Regions from separate parts of the Mycetocola zhujimingii genome, predicted to be linked through region 2. Evidence: predicted binding sites of a transcription regulator. Region 2 holds the regulator's gene; the other holds the start of a gene.
The links. The regulator HrcA, encoded in region 2, represses chaperone genes, less so after heat shock. The targets are predictions, from matches to a motif close to TTNGCACTCGNNNNNNNCGAGTGCNAA.
Positions count from the first base shown of each region.

Region 1: groL (chaperonin GroEL) is a predicted target of HrcA. The motif match lies at 1,769-1,795, and genes of this name have one in related genera.

Region 1 is NZ_CP026949.1:2,252,066-2,259,437, forward strand. Features, by position in the region: gene groL (chaperonin GroEL) at 113-1,732, opposite strand; gene C3E77_RS10765 (cold-shock protein) at 1,957-2,160, opposite strand; gene C3E77_RS10770 (LytR C-terminal domain-containing protein) at 2,413-2,982, opposite strand; gene C3E77_RS10775 (DUF3263 domain-containing protein) at 3,052-3,330, opposite strand; gene msrB (peptide-methionine (R)-S-oxide reductase MsrB) at 3,559-3,960, shown strand; gene C3E77_RS10785 (nitroreductase family protein) at 3,963-4,499, shown strand; gene C3E77_RS10790 (DMT family transporter) at 4,483-5,454, opposite strand; tRNA gene C3E77_RS10795 (tRNA-Thr) at 5,548-5,621, opposite strand; gene C3E77_RS10800 (threonine/serine exporter family protein) at 5,768-7,108, shown strand; gene C3E77_RS10805 (DsbA family protein) at 7,105-7,372, opposite strand, start outside.
Region 2 is NZ_CP026949.1:1,725,779-1,733,150, reverse strand. Features, by position in the region: gene lepA (translation elongation factor 4) at 1-1,440, shown strand, start outside; gene C3E77_RS08250 (DUF1990 domain-containing protein) at 1,441-2,094, shown strand; gene hemW (radical SAM family heme chaperone HemW) at 2,124-3,347, shown strand; gene C3E77_RS08240 (DUF4870 domain-containing protein) at 3,358-3,951, opposite strand; gene hrcA (heat-inducible transcriptional repressor HrcA) at 4,218-5,240, shown strand; gene dnaJ (molecular chaperone DnaJ) at 5,322-6,419, shown strand; gene C3E77_RS08225 (16S rRNA (uracil(1498)-N(3))-methyltransferase) at 6,423-7,163, shown strand; gene C3E77_RS08220 (histidine triad nucleotide-binding protein) at 7,211-7,372, shown strand, end outside.

The DNA of each region.
Region 1 (7,372 bases), 530 kb from region 2:
CCGGTAGTTCCGGCAGGAGCCCGATCACTGACCAGCTGAGCCGAATCCGTTGGTTAAAACACAACTGGGCGCCTCCGTGAGGAGACGCCCAGTTGCTGTTGAACTATTCGGACTAGAAGTCCATGCCACCGGTCGGGTCGCCGACGGGAGCCGGGTTCTTCTCCGGCTTGTCAGCAACGACGGCCTCTGTGGTGAGGAACAGGCCTGCAATCGACGCTGCGTTGAGCAGTGCCGAGCGGGTGACCTTCACCGGGTCGTTGATGCCTGCAGCGAGCATGTCAACGTACTCACCGGTCGCGGCGTTGAGGCCGTGTCCGACGGGCAGGTTGCGCACCTTGTCAGCGACAACGCCAGGCTCGAGGCCGGCGTTGAGGGCGATCTGCTTGAGCGGAGCGTCGATGGCAACGCGAACGATGTTCGCACCCGTTGCCTCGTCGCCCGTGAGTTCGAGCTTCTCGAATGCGGTCTTGCCAGCCTGGATAAGGGCAACACCACCACCGGCGACGATGCCTTCTTCAACGGCAGCCTTCGCGTTACGGACGGCGTCTTCGATGCGGTGCTTGCGCTCCTTGAGCTCGACCTCGGTCGCGGCTCCGGCCTTGATGACGGCAACGCCACCGGCGAGCTTCGCCAGGCGTTCCTGCAGCTTCTCGCGGTCGTAGTCGCTGTCGGTGTTGTCGATCTCCTTGCGGATCTGGGCAACGCGGCCCGCGATCTGCTCGGCGTCGCCGGCACCATCGACGATGGTGGTCTCGTCCTTGGTGATGACGACCTTGCGTGCGCGACCGAGGAGGTCGAGCGTTGCGTTCTCGAGCTTGAGGCCGACCTCTTCAGAGATGACCTGACCACCGGTGAGGATGGCGATGTCCTGAAGCTGTGCCTTGCGGCGGTCGCCGAAGCCGGGAGCCTTGACGGCAACCGACTTGAAGATGCCACGGATCTTGTTCACAACGAGGGTTGCGAGAGCTTCTCCGTCGACGTCCTCAGCAATGATGAGGAGCTGCTTGCCCGACTGGATGACCTGGTCAACAACGGGGAGCAGGTCCTTGATGTTGGAGATCTTCGAGTTGGCGATGAGGATGTACGGGTCTTCGAACACCGTTTCCTGGCGGTCGGGGTCCGTGACGAAGTACGCCGACAGGAAGCCCTTGTCGAAGCGCATTCCCTCGGTGAGCTCGAGCTCGGTGCCGAACGTGTTCGACTCCTCGACGGTGACAACACCTTCCTTGCCGACCTTGTCGATTGCCTCTGCGATGATGGCGCCGAGTTCGGGGTCGCCGGCCGAGATGGAAGCAGTAGCTGCGATCTCTTCCTTCGACTCGACCTCTTTGGCGTTGGTGACGAGTTCTGCGATGACAGCAGCGGTTGCCTTTTCGATGCCGCGCTTGAGCGAGATCGGGTCGGCGCCGGCTGCGACGTTCCGCAGGCCTTCGCGAACGAGAGCCTGAGCGAGCACGGTGGCGGTGGTGGTTCCGTCGCCGGCGACGTCGTCAGTCTTCTTGGCGACCTCCTTGACGAGCTCGGCACCGATCTTCTCGTACGGGTCGTCGAGTTCGATTTCCTTGGCGATGGATACACCATCGTTGGTGATTGTGGGGGCGCCCCACTTCTTCTCAAGGACAACGTTGCGACCGCGTGGGCCGAGCGTGACCTTCACGGTGTCGGCCAGAATGTTCAGGCCGCGCTCGAGGCCGCGGCGGGCTTCCTCGTCAAAAGCAATGATTTTTGCCATGTGGTTTTTCGTCCCTCCCGGACGTGATGAACGTAGTTAGCACTCAATGATTGCGAGTGCTAACTCGATTCTGGCACTCTCCACCTGCGAGTGCAAGCCAGTACGGAAAGGACAAGCATGGCAGCCTGAGGCAGCGTGCTGCGTCGCGGAATACGTCGCTCACGGACGCAGCAATGCCGCCCACTCCGTGGACGGCATTGTGTTTTCGAGGACGACCGACCGGCTCAGACCGGGCGGACCGCCTCAGCCTGCGGGCCTTTTGCCCCTGTGCCTACTTCGAAAACGACCTTCTGGCCTTCTTCGAGGACTTTGTAGCCCCCCATGTCGATCGCGGAGTAGTGGACAAATACGTCCTGCCCCTCCCCGTCATCGGTGATGAAGCCGTAGCCCTTTTCAGCGTTGAACCACTTCACGGTTCCACTCGCCATTGTCACTCCCAGTTGCTGTGTTCCTCCACCCAGGCCTGCGCTGGCTGGGGTCTGCCGCCGTACGGCCATTGTGCTGACCCCTGCTCCGCCTGATGGAGGCGCGGATCCTGGAGCAAAATGTTCGACCAGTTCCAGATACTAATGAACGGGCAATAACTTGCAACAGGTTTTTTTGCAAATCACGCGGATGGTTACCTGGCGCGAACTCCCGCGAAACGCGAACGAAACACGCCCGACGGACCCTGCGACGGCTCAGTCTTCCGGGGCGAAGTCAGACCCGAGAACGACGGTGAGCTGAAAGACCGGCTCCTCCCCCTCCTCGACGGGAATCTGGAACTGCGTTGACAACTGGATGTTGGAAACACCGAGCGCTTCGGCAAGCCCACGGGCAGCGCCTTCCTGCGAAGGATCTTCGTAGTAGACGGCGGTGGTTGTCACGTCGGTCGCGCTTGCGTTGCCCGGGGTGATGTTCTGCGTCCAGCCAGCCTCGTTCAGCTGCGCGATCGCCCGGGTGGCAAGGCCCTTCGTCGTCGTTCCGTTGAGTACCGTGACCATTGCCTCCGGGTCGATGGTCGCGACGGCGACCGGCGTCTCAGTCGGTTCAGGGGCGGCAGTGGAGGTCGTTGTGTCGGTGAAATTGACCCGGTCGCTCAGAACGAACAATCCGAGGATTCCCGCGACGACGAGGACAACGGTCGCCAGCGCTGCCCAGAGGAAGATGACCCAGCCCCGGCCCGGCTTAGGCGGTGCACGGTGAGCACCAACGCGTTTCAGATCGTCCGGAATCTCGTCGAACCTGTCCTTGGCGTAGTGTTCGGCCATGTCGTTCTCGTGTGGTCCTCTGGGTCGGCCCGCGAAGGCGGTGTGGTGGTGGAGCTGTGGCCACCGGGGCTAATTCTGGCTCGCGCCCCTGGCTCGCGCCCGCCGGGTCGCCTGCCTCGCGTCCCGCAGTCGATGGAGACGCTTCACAAGCATCGGATCGTGCCGCAGCGCCGCCGGGTTGTCGATCACCGCGCCCAGCAACTGATAGTAGCGGGTGGGCGAAAGCTGAAACGTCTCGCGGATGGCTTCTTCCTTCTGGCCAGCGTGCTGCGACCACAGGTTTTCAAAATCCAGAATGGCGAGGTCGCGCTCCGAGAGTGAGGGGTCGAGCGGTACGGAACCGGGCAGTGTCGTCGGAAGGGGGACGTCGTTCTCGCTCACTCGTCTTCTGCCTTCCCGCGCACCGGCCCGCGCGTCGATCGCAATACTAACGCGGTGCAGTTGTGCGTTTGGCGATGGCACACGGCAAAGGGTCGAACCGGATGTTCAGCCTTTGCCCAGCATTCCGTCACACGGGAACATCCCAGCCGTATGGCGGGTTTAATGGAGGACGAAGACTTTCCGAAGGAGAAAACCATGACCGACCAGGTTCAGAAGAGCAACGACCAGTGGCGTGAGGAGCTCACCGATGAGCAGTACGCAGTCCTTCGTGAGGCTGCAACCGAGCGCCCGTGGACCGGCGAATTGCTCGACGAGTCGCGAGCCGGCGTCTACACCTGCGGTGCGTGCGGCGCTGAGTTGTTCCAAAGCGGGACGAAGTTCGACTCCGGATGCGGATGGCCGAGCTTTTACGAATCGGTCCGGCCCGAAGCGGTCACGCTCATCGAGGACAAGAGCCTCGGGATGGTGCGGACCGAGGTTCGTTGCGCGAACTGCGACTCCCACCTCGGCCACGTGTTCGACGACGGTTTCGGCACACCGACCGGAGACCGTTACTGCATGAACTCGATTGCGCTGAACTTCACCGCACAAGACTAGGCGTGTCAGCTCTGCTCACGGCCGTCGAGAACCGGCGGTCGTATTCCCGTGTCACCGACGTTGCGCCGACGCACGACGAGCTGCTCCCGCTCGTCGCTGCATCCGCCCGCGTCGCCGACCACAGTGCGCTCAAGCCGTGGCGCCTGATTGAGCTGCGCGGAGACGACAGGGTCAGGCTCGGTGCCGCTATCGCGAAGGCCGAGCACGACGACACACCATCGCGGAAGCCGCTGCGGGCGCCGTTGCTGCTCGCCATAGTCGTGTGCGAGAAGAAGAGCGACAAGGTCCCGGCATGGGAGCAGGAGGCCGTGGCATCCGGAGTCGCTCACACGCTCAGCCTGCTCCTCGCGGACGCGGGCTGGGGCGTGATTTGGCGAACCGGTCACTACACGCGGTCGAAAGCCGTACGCAAGATGCACAAGCTGAAGAAGAACGAGCAGTTGCTCGGCTGGTTGTACGTCGGTGGCATACCGGAGGGCGCCAAGGTCGGCTACCGCAAACCCATCGACGCCGAGGAGTTCCTCAGCCGACTCCCGTAACGCCAGCAGCCCTCGGTCGCACCCTGATCGTTGCGATACCGACGGCAGCCAGCGCCAGAGCTGCGCCGATCACCGTCGGTGCACCGAGGGGATTATCGCCAGGGGCTATCGCGTCGATCGCGATCGAGGCGAAGAGCTGGCCGGCCACGGTGCCGAGTCCCAGCAGAAGAACCCCCGTGTGTGCAACGAGGAACGCGTTGACCCCGATGAAAACGCAGCCGATGACCCCACCGAGGTACAGGGCAGGGTCCGTCGGCAGACTGGTGGGCCAGCCCGCCAGCGAATTACGGATGACCGTCACGGCGAGCAACGCTGTCGTCCCGACGAGAAAATTAATGAATGTCGCTGTCAGCGCGCTCCCCGACCGCACGCGCAGGCGCCCGTTGACCGCACTCTGCCATCCGCTGCCGAAGCCAGCGATGACCGGCATCAGCAGCATCCACAGGGGGAACTCTCTCGACAGTTGCGCGGACATGGACCAGGTAACGGCGATGACCGCGAGCGCCGCCCCCGTGAGCCGTGGCCAGGTGAACCCGGATCGCCCGTGAGGGCCGAACCCGACGCGGTCGAGGACAAGGCCGGAGATGGTCTGCCCGGCGACGAGTGCGACGCTGAACAGGGCAACACCGATGACAGCGCCGGTGATCCCCTGCGACAGCACGAAGAATGCTCCGGCTACTCCCCCGAGCACGCTCCAGATCGGCGCGCTGCCGCTCCTGATGTCGGAGGCGACGATCCTGAGTCCGGTTCGCCCCCGCGGCACACAAGCCATCACGACGAGGAGAATCAGCAGGCCGGAGCCGAACGAGATGGTCCCCGCCGTAAATCCGTCGCCGATCGCGACGCCGAGCGCACCATTGATGCGGGTCTGCACGGCCATACCGGCACCGCAGGCCGCCGCGAGTGTGATCGCGAGCCACGAGGGAACATGGCCGGACCGAGAAGGTGTCTCCACCGGAGCGCCTCATCTCCTGACAGCGGGCGAGGCCGGGAGCACCCCGGCTCATGCAATCGACAACATCGCCGGTGCAATCGACAACATCGAGAGAGCCGCCTGTCGGATTCGAACCGACGACCTGCGCATTACAAGTGCGCTGCTCTGGCCAACTGAGCTAAGGCGGCGTGGACCTGTCAATCATAACGAACGCGGAGACCGATTCGAGCCAGCTCGAGTCGGTGCCGCCGGGCACGGCTCCTTCGAATGCCACCGGGACGCGACGGGCCCGCGGCCATGGCATCCTTGAAGTAACAAAGTTTTGAGGATTTTCATGGCACCTGCGTTTTCCGCGCCCGCCGGCGGAGCAAACGCCAGCCGATCTATTCTTGACCTCGCCATCCGGTGTGGCGAGGTCATCTTCGCTTCGGGAGCGAGTGCGGAGGACGCAACAGCCTCGATGCTGGCCGTCACCCGCGCCTACGGGCTCCGCGGGTGCGAAGCGGATGTCACGCACACGGTGATTACGCTGACGTACGATGACTCCGACTCCGGTGACTCGATCTCGAAGAGCCGCAACGTCAGGTACCGCACACTCGACTACACCCGCCTGACCAATACCTCCACCCTGATCGGCGAGTTGCTCCACAGCCCTGTCGCTGTGACCGACGCCAGATCACGCGTAGACGCGATCATCAGGGCGCGGCCCATCTACCCGACCGCCGTCCGACGCGTCGGCTGGAGCCTCGTCGGGGCCGGTGCCGCGCTGCTGCTCGGCGGTGGCCCCCTCGTGGTGATCGCAGCGTTCATCGCCACGTTCTTCGTCGACCTGCTGACGAGCGTGCTCGCGCGAACGCGGATCTCAGTGTTTTACCAGACGCTCGCGGGCGGCGCCGTCGGCCCGATCGTCGCGGCCGTGGTCCACGTCATCGACCCCGCCGCGAGTTCGTCGCTTGTCGTCGTCGCGACGATCATCATGCTTCTGGCCGGCGTCACCTCGTTCGGTGCGGTGCAGGACGTGCTTTCGGGCTTCTACGTGACAGGAACGGCCCGGGTTCTCGAGGCGCTGCTCATCACCGGTGGGCTCGTTGCCGGTGTTGCCGGGACCAACATGCTGCTGTCACGGTTCGGCATCCTGCTCGATATCGAGCCGTACGTCGCTCCAACGCTCGAGGGGATCAGCGCGCAATTGATCGGCAGTGTCATTGTGGTCATCGGCTTCGCCCTCGGTGTCGAGGTGCCGGCCAGGGCCATCTGGGCCGTCATCGTGCTTGGCGTCCTCGGCTACCTGGTATTCGCAGCGGCTCACACCTGGGACATCGGTGACGCCTGGAGCGCCGCATTCGCCGCTGTCGCTGTCGGCGTTCTCTCGGCGTTCGCATCGAGAGCGGTGCGGGTCCCACCCCTGCCCCTCGTCGTCACGGCTCTCGTACCCCTTGTGCCTGGACTCATTCTGTTCCGGGGGCTCCTCGAGCTCAGTGCCGGCTCGATCGACGGCCTGCTGAGCATGATTGAAGCGGCGAGCGTCGCTGTCGCTCTTGCCGCGGGAGCGCTGCTCGGGCAGTACGTCGTTCAGAGCCTGCTCGGCCCTGCTCGCCGAATTCAGCGTCGATTCGTCGGCCCGCTCATGGGCGTGCAGGTTCGACTCAGCAGGAAGCAGGACGAGACGATTTAGCTCGCGGGAGTCTCGCTCGGTGCGGGAGTCTCACTCGGTGCGGGAGTCTCGCTCGGTGCGGGGGTCTCGCTCGGTGCGGGGGTCGACGACTTCTCGGCATAGGTCTCGCTCGCGACGGACAGCACGAAGGCCTGGAACTCCTTCGGGTCAGTGATCGACCCTGTGTACTGCTTGTCGTTGACGAGCACGGTCGGCGTTCCCTTGACCTTCTCGAGGCTCGAGTTCGGGATCGGCTCCGTGGTTGCCCTGTCAGTAGCTTCCTGC
Region 2 (7,372 bases):
GAGATCATCCCGGTCCTCAACAAGATCGACCTTCCGGCCGCTGACCCCGACAAGTACGCCAAGGAAATCGCGAACCTCATCGGCGGCTCACCCGACGACGTACTCAAGGTGTCTGGCAAGACCGGCGTCGGCGTTGAAGAACTGCTCGACCGTGTCGTCGCGAGGATCCCGCACCCCGTCGGTGACCCGAACGCTCCCACGCGCGCCATGATCTTCGACTCCGTCTACGACACCTACCGCGGCGTCATCACCTACGTGCGGATGATCGACGGGCACCTGAGCCCCCGCGAGCGCATCCAGATGATGTCGACCCGGGCGGTCCACGAACTCCTGGAGATCGGCGTCAGCTCACCGGAGCCCGTTCCCACCCAGGGACTCGGGGTCGGCGAGGTCGGCTACCTCATCACCGGTGTGAAGGACGTGCGCCAGTCCAAGGTCGGTGACACGGTCACGACAGCGCTCAAGCCGTCCACCGAGGCACTCCCCGGTTACACCGACCCGAAGCCGATGGTCTTCTCGGGTCTGTACCCGATTGACGGCAGCGACTACCCGGTGCTCCGCGACGCACTCGACAAACTCAAGCTCTCCGACGCCTCACTCAACTACGAGCCAGAGACATCCGTTGCCCTCGGCTTCGGCTTCCGCTGCGGGTTCCTCGGACTGCTTCACCTCGAGATCGTCACCGAACGCCTCGAGCGTGAGTTCAACCTCGACCTCATCGCGACAGCACCGAGCGTGACCTACGAGGTCACAACGGATGACAAGAAGACCGTGACCGTCACCAACCCGAGCGAATTCCCCAGCGGAAAGATCGTGTCGGTTGAGGAACCGATGGTGAAGGTCGGCATCCTCGCGCCGAAGGACTACGTCGGCACGATCATGGAACTGTGCCAGGGCCGACGGGGTTCGCTCCTCGGCATGGAGTACTTCGGAGAAGACCGCGTCGAGCTGCGCTACACCATGCCGCTCGGTGAGATCGTGTTCGACTTCTTCGACCACCTCAAGAGCCGCACGCAGGGGTACGCCTCACTGGACTACGAGCCGTCCGGTTCTCAGACCGCCGACCTCGTGAAGGTCGACATCCTGCTGCAGGGCGAGCAGGTCGACGCGTTCAGCGCCATCGTGCACCGCGACAAGGCATACGCCTATGGCCTGCTGATGACGGAACGGCTGAAGAAGCTCATCCCTCGCCAGCAGTTCGAGGTGCCTATCCAGGCCGCAATCGGCGCTCGTATCATTGCGAGGGAGTCGGTGCGGGCCATGCGCAAGGATGTTCTCGCCAAGTGCTACGGCGGCGACATCAGCCGCAAGCGCAAGCTCCTCGAGAAGCAGAAAGAGGGCAAGAAGCGGATGAAGATGGTCGGTCGTGTCGAAGTGCCTCAGGAAGCGTTCATCGCCGCACTGAGCGGTGACACCGAGGTCGCGAAAGAAAAGAAGTAAGTGCGCCGGAGTAACTTTCAAGACCAGCCCGTCGACTATGCCGCGGTCGGCGCTACGCAGGCGCACGACCTCATGCAGTATCCGCCGGAGGGATTCGTGCCCTACGAGGCATCCATTCGCCTGGGCAGTGGAGCTGAACGGTTTGAGGCGGCGTCCACCTCGCTGTTGACCTGGGCTGTGCAGCGTGGCGCCGGTCTTCGCGTCGACGACGTCCAGGCCAGCTCGGGTGAGAGCTACGGCGGAATCCGCTACGCCGAAGACGGATCGCCGCTCGAAGCGATCCATGTCTCCACCGAACAACGATTCGCTGCGGACGGAACGCCATACGTCACGTCGGGCACCACCGCGCGGTTGCACGGCAGGATCGGCTCGCTCACGGTCGATGAGCAGATCAGGGTTGTCTACCTCGTCGAGGAGACCAACGTCGTCGCGTTCGCGTATGGAACCGTCGGTGGCAAGCGCGTGAGCGGTGAAGACGCGTTCCGCATCGAACGCCGCGAGGACGACTCGGTCTGGTTCCAGGTCCGCTCGTTCAAACGGCCGCTCGCACTGCGTTATCGGATCCTCCGGCCGCTGATGGTCCGGCGCCATAAGCGACTGGCGACCGCGTACCTCCGTGCACTCTCGCCGTTGTGGACAGGCCCGGCCAGCTAGGTGATTCGTCACACACCCGGGGCACGATAATGGCCGGACCACTTCCACTCGGTGACCCGGCTCCGCCCGACGGATGCCTTCCGGCATCCGCCGCTGACGGCGCTGGTTCGCGGTCACTCGCGTTCTACCTCCACGTGCCGTTCTGTCGCGTGCGATGTGGCTACTGCGACTTCAACACCTACACGGCGACGGAGCTTCGCGGCGCCAAACAATCCGATTACGCCGACGAGGCGGCCGCCGAGGTCGCGTTCGCCGCGGACGTGCTCGACCGGTCGGGAGTCGCCCGACGTGAGGTGAGCACTGTCTTCTTCGGCGGTGGAACACCGACCCTGCTCCCCGCAGCCGACCTCGTGCGGATGCTCGATGCCGTTCGCACCCACCACGGCATTGCGCCTGGTGCGGAGATCACGACCGAAGCGAACCCGGATTCTGTCGATGCCGACTACCTGCGCCAGCTCGCTGACGCGGGCTTCACTCGCGTGTCGTTCGGCATGCAGTCAGCGGTGCCGCGAGTGCTTGCGACCCTGGAACGGACCCACGACCCGGCGCGGGTGCCCCTCGTCGTCGACTGGGCCAAAGAGGCTGGCCTCCAGGTGAGCGTCGACCTGATCTACGGCACTCCCGGCGAGACCATCGATGACTGGAGCGAGTCAGTGGACGCCGCGCTCGCAACGCAGCCCGATCACATCTCGGCGTACTCACTGATCGTCGAGCAGGGAACCAAGCTCGCCAGGCAGATCAGGTCAGGACTCCTTGCCCTGCCAGATGAGGATCTCCAGGCGGATATGTATGAGCTGATCGACTCCCGGCTGGCCGACGCAGGTTTCTCCTGGTACGAGGTGAGCAACTGGTCGACATCGGCTTCATCGCGCTCACGGCACAACCTGGCCTACTGGCAGAGCCAGGACTGGTGGGGAATCGGGCCCGGCGCACACAGCCATGTCGGCGGGGTGCGCTGGTGGAACGTCAAGCATCCGGCGGCTTACGCTGCCCGGATCGCCGAGGGCGTGTCGCCGGCTGTTGGCCGGGAAACACTCGACCCAGAGGCCCGCGAGCTGGAGCGCGTTCTCCTCGGCGCCAGGATCCGTGAGGGCATCGCCGTCAAGTCCCTCCCGAGCGAGGCTCGCGTCGCCGTGGCGGGACTGATCGCCGATGACCTGGTTAACGCCAAAGCCGCCCTCGCTGGGACAGTCGAATTGACCCTGCGGGGGCGGCTCCTGGCCGATGTTGTCGTTCGGCGGTTGACCGCCTGACGAGTGGTTGCTACTTCACCATGCGGATTGCGAAGAAGTAACGGTACGCCTCACCGTTATTGACCTTCACGCCGCCGATGATGCCGAAGATGATGCCGACAACGCCGACGATCCACGCGAGCGGGAACAGCAGCAGCCCGATCAGCACGACGGTGAGCAGGGTGCCGAGGATGTACAGGCCGATGACGAAGATGGTCACCGTGAGCTGGAAGTTCAGCGCTTCCTTGGCCTCCTGGCGGGCGAACGGTCCGCGGTCCTTGAAGACCAGGTAGATCACCAGCGGAGCGATCCAGCCGGCGGTTCCCGCACCGAGGAAGGCTCCGAGTGCGCCACCGAAGTGAGCCAGTGACGCCCACAGCTTGTCATCGGACTGGGTCAGCGGAGTCGGGCCGTACTGCTGCTGCCCGTACTGCTGCTGGCCGTATGGCTGCTGCGGAGCACCATACGGCGGCTGCTGGGGCGCACCATACGGGGCCTGCTGCGGCGCGCCATACGGCTGCTGCGGTGGAACCGGCCCGCCCTGATAGCTGGGTGGCACCTGTCCGCCATCCTGGCCAGGTCCTTGCGACGGATCGGGCTGGGAGGGCGTGTTGGGGTCGGTCATGGAATGGCCTTTCGATGAGGGAGACGCTGGGTATCAGCCGCGTCGACGAACGTCCGCGGGGGTGTGCGCCTTGTGGTACCCAAGGTACTGCCGTTGGCCCCATACAGGCAACGCTGAGTGCAATTACGACGCGGCGTGTCTCCGCGCTAGAATTAGCACTCAGGAGTATGGAGTGCCAACCCCAACTCCGTGCGCGGCATCCGCGTGTCAGTGTTCACAATCAGCGCCCCGAATCAACGCCCGAAACCAGTAAGGAGAAGACGGACATGGTCTCCGAACGAAGCCTCGAAGTGCTTCGCGTCATCGTCGAGGATTACGTCGCAAGCCGTGAGCCCGTCGGTTCGAAGGGGATCGTCGATCGTCACTCGTTCGGTGTGAGCGCCGCCACGATTCGCAACGACATGGCGCAGCTCGAAGAGGAAGACCTCATTAGCGCGCCGCACACGTCGTCCGGGCGTATCCCCACAGACAAGGGCTACCGGCTTTTCGTCGACCAGCTCGTCGAGCGACGGCCGCTGTCCGCCGCTCAGAAGCAGGCGATCGAGGCGTTCCTCGGCCAGTCGGTCGACCTCGACGATGTGCTCGTCCGCACGGTCAGACTGCTGTCGCAGATCACCAACCAGGTCGCTATCGTCCAGTACCCGTCGTTCGCCCGCGCAACGGTCAGGCACGTCGAGATCGTGGCCCTGAGCGACCACAGGCTGCTGACCGTGCTGATCACAGACACCGGTCGCGTCGAGCAGAGGGTCGTGGAGGTCCGTGGTCCTGTCGAACAGGAGCTGCTCGAGGCCATCAAGACCCGTGTGAACGCGTCACTCGTCGGACTCGGGGTCGAGGAGGCGACGTCAACGCTCGACTCGCTCGTCGACTCGAGCCCGCAGGTCGACAAGGAACTGATGGCGCGGATCACGTCGGCGCTGGCTGACCAGTTCGGCGAATACCGCCACGATAAGCTGATCATGGCCGGCGCCGCGAACCTCGCCAGAACCGAAGACGATTTCTCCGGGAGTATCTACCCGGTGCTCGAGGCGCTGGAGCAGCAGGTGGTTCTGCTGCGGCTGTTCAGCGAGATGGACACGGATGCCAACGGTGTCTCCGCGAGCATTGGCCGTGAGAACGCGTCGTTCGGTCTCGGTGAAACATCAATCATCACGAGCAACTATCGTTCCTCTGCTGGCGAACTTGCCAGGCTCGGGGTCCTCGGACCAACGAGAATGGACTATTCGAACAACCTTGCCGCCGTTCGCGCTGTGGCCCGCTACCTCTCGCGCCAGATCGGCGAGAACTAGTCATACTTCCGCGCGGCTCGGCGCGAAATACCCAGGAAGCTCGTCGAGCAAATGTGCTTCCCAGACAACGAAAGGCCATGAGTGGCTGACCACTACGAAGTACTCGGAGTGTCCCGCGAGGCGACAACCGACGAGATCAAAAAGGCTTACCGCAGGCTCGCACGAGAACTGCACCCAGACGTTAACCCCGGGGCGGATGCCTCCGAGCGGTTCAAGCAGGTCACGCACGCCTACGACGTGCTCAGCGACGCCAAGCAGCGCCAGCAGTACGACATGGGTGGATCCGGCCAGGGAGCGGCCGGTGGCTTCGGTGGATTCGGCGACATCTTCGACACCTTCTTCGGCGGGCAAACCCAGCAGCGTGGGCCCAAGTCCCGCCGCGAACGGGGCCAGGACGCGCTGCTGCGCGTGGAGATCGACCTCGACGAGGTCATCTTCGGCACGCACCGCGACCTCGAGGTCGACACCGCAGTGCTGTGTGAGACCTGCCAGGGCTCGTGCTGCCAGCCGGGAACCTCTCCGATCACCTGTGACATCTGCCACGGCTCCGGCCAGATCCAGCGCGCCGTTCGGTCCCTCCTCGGCAACGTCATGACGTCGAGCCCCTGCGGAAGCTGCCGTGGCTACGGAACGATCATCGTTTCGCCGTGCGTCACCTGCCAGGGCCAGGGCCGGGTTCGCGCCCGCCGCACGGTGCCCGTCGACATCCCAGCCGGAGTCGACACCGGGCTGCGGTTGCAGATGCCGGGCAGCGGAGAAATCGGCCAGGCCGGTGGACCCCACGGCGACCTGTACCTCGAGATCAAGGTCCGCAACCACGAGATCTTCAGCCGGAACGGCGATGACCTGCTTTGCACGCTCGATGTGCAGATGACGGATGCCATCCTCGGCGTCGAGACCACGATCCACGCGCTCGACGGTGATGTCGACCTCGAGCTCAAGCCCGGAATCCAGAGCTCAGAAGTTCTCACCATCAAGGGTCGCGGGGTGACGAAACTGCGCGGCAACGGCAGGGGTGACCTGCGCATCGGCATCCAGGTCGTCACACCGACCAAGCTCGACCACCGCGAGAAGGAACTCATCAAGGCATTCGCGGCCGGGCGCAAGCAGCAGGCCACCCAGCTGGGTCACTTCCAGCAGGGCCTGTTCTCGAAGCTGCGCGATAAGTTCCTGGGTTAGCGCGTGGCCAACCTGTACCTGAACGAAGCGCTCTCTGAGACGCGGGCCGGGGAGCTCATCGAGCTCTCCGGTCCAGAGGCGAAGCACGTGACGACGGTGAGTCGGGCGAAGGTCGGTGACGACCTTCTTGTCGGCAACGGCAGGGGACTGCGTGCCTGGGGCGTCATCGAGACGATCGAGGCAGGCCGGGTCGGAGTGCGCGTCTCGTCCGTCCGGGAGGATTCGCCATCGACCCCTGGCCTGGTTCTCGTGCAGGCACTCGCCAAGGGCGACCGCGACGAACTGGCGATCCAGGCCGCGACAGAGCTGGGAGTCTCGCGGATCATCCCGTGGGCAGCGGCACGCAGTGTCTCCCGGTGGGAAGGCCAGAAGAAGGAAAAGGGCAGGGCGCGATGGGAAACCATCGTCCGCGAAGCGTCGAAGCAGAGCATCCGTTCGTTCGTTCCGCCCGTTGACGAGATCGTCAGCACGGCCGCACTGGCCGCGCTGGCGGCTGAGCACCGCGTCCTCCTGCTCGAGCCGAGCGCAACCGACAAACTCTCCGACTTCGACCCGGCGTCTGATGGACCTCGCGGGGACATTGTTCTCGTCGTCGGTCCTGAGGGCGGAATCAGCAAGGAAGAACTCGCGACGCTGACCGCCGCGGGCGCCCGGGCTGTGCGGCTCGGAGAGACAGTTCTGCGAACGTCGTCCGCCGGACCGGCGGCACTCGCCGTCCTCAACGTTGCCCTCGGGCGCTGGTGACCTGTCAAGCCGGTCCACAACCGGCTCCCGGTTCGTAGGATAGAACCATGTCCGATACTGAGCGAAGCATTTTCAGCCGCATCATCGCGCGCGAAATCCCGGCAACGATCGTCGCGGAGACCGATACCCTGATCGCCATCGAGGACATCGCGCCGCAGGCGCCTGTCCACCTGCTCGTCGTTCCGAAGACGGAGAGCTACCGGAACGTG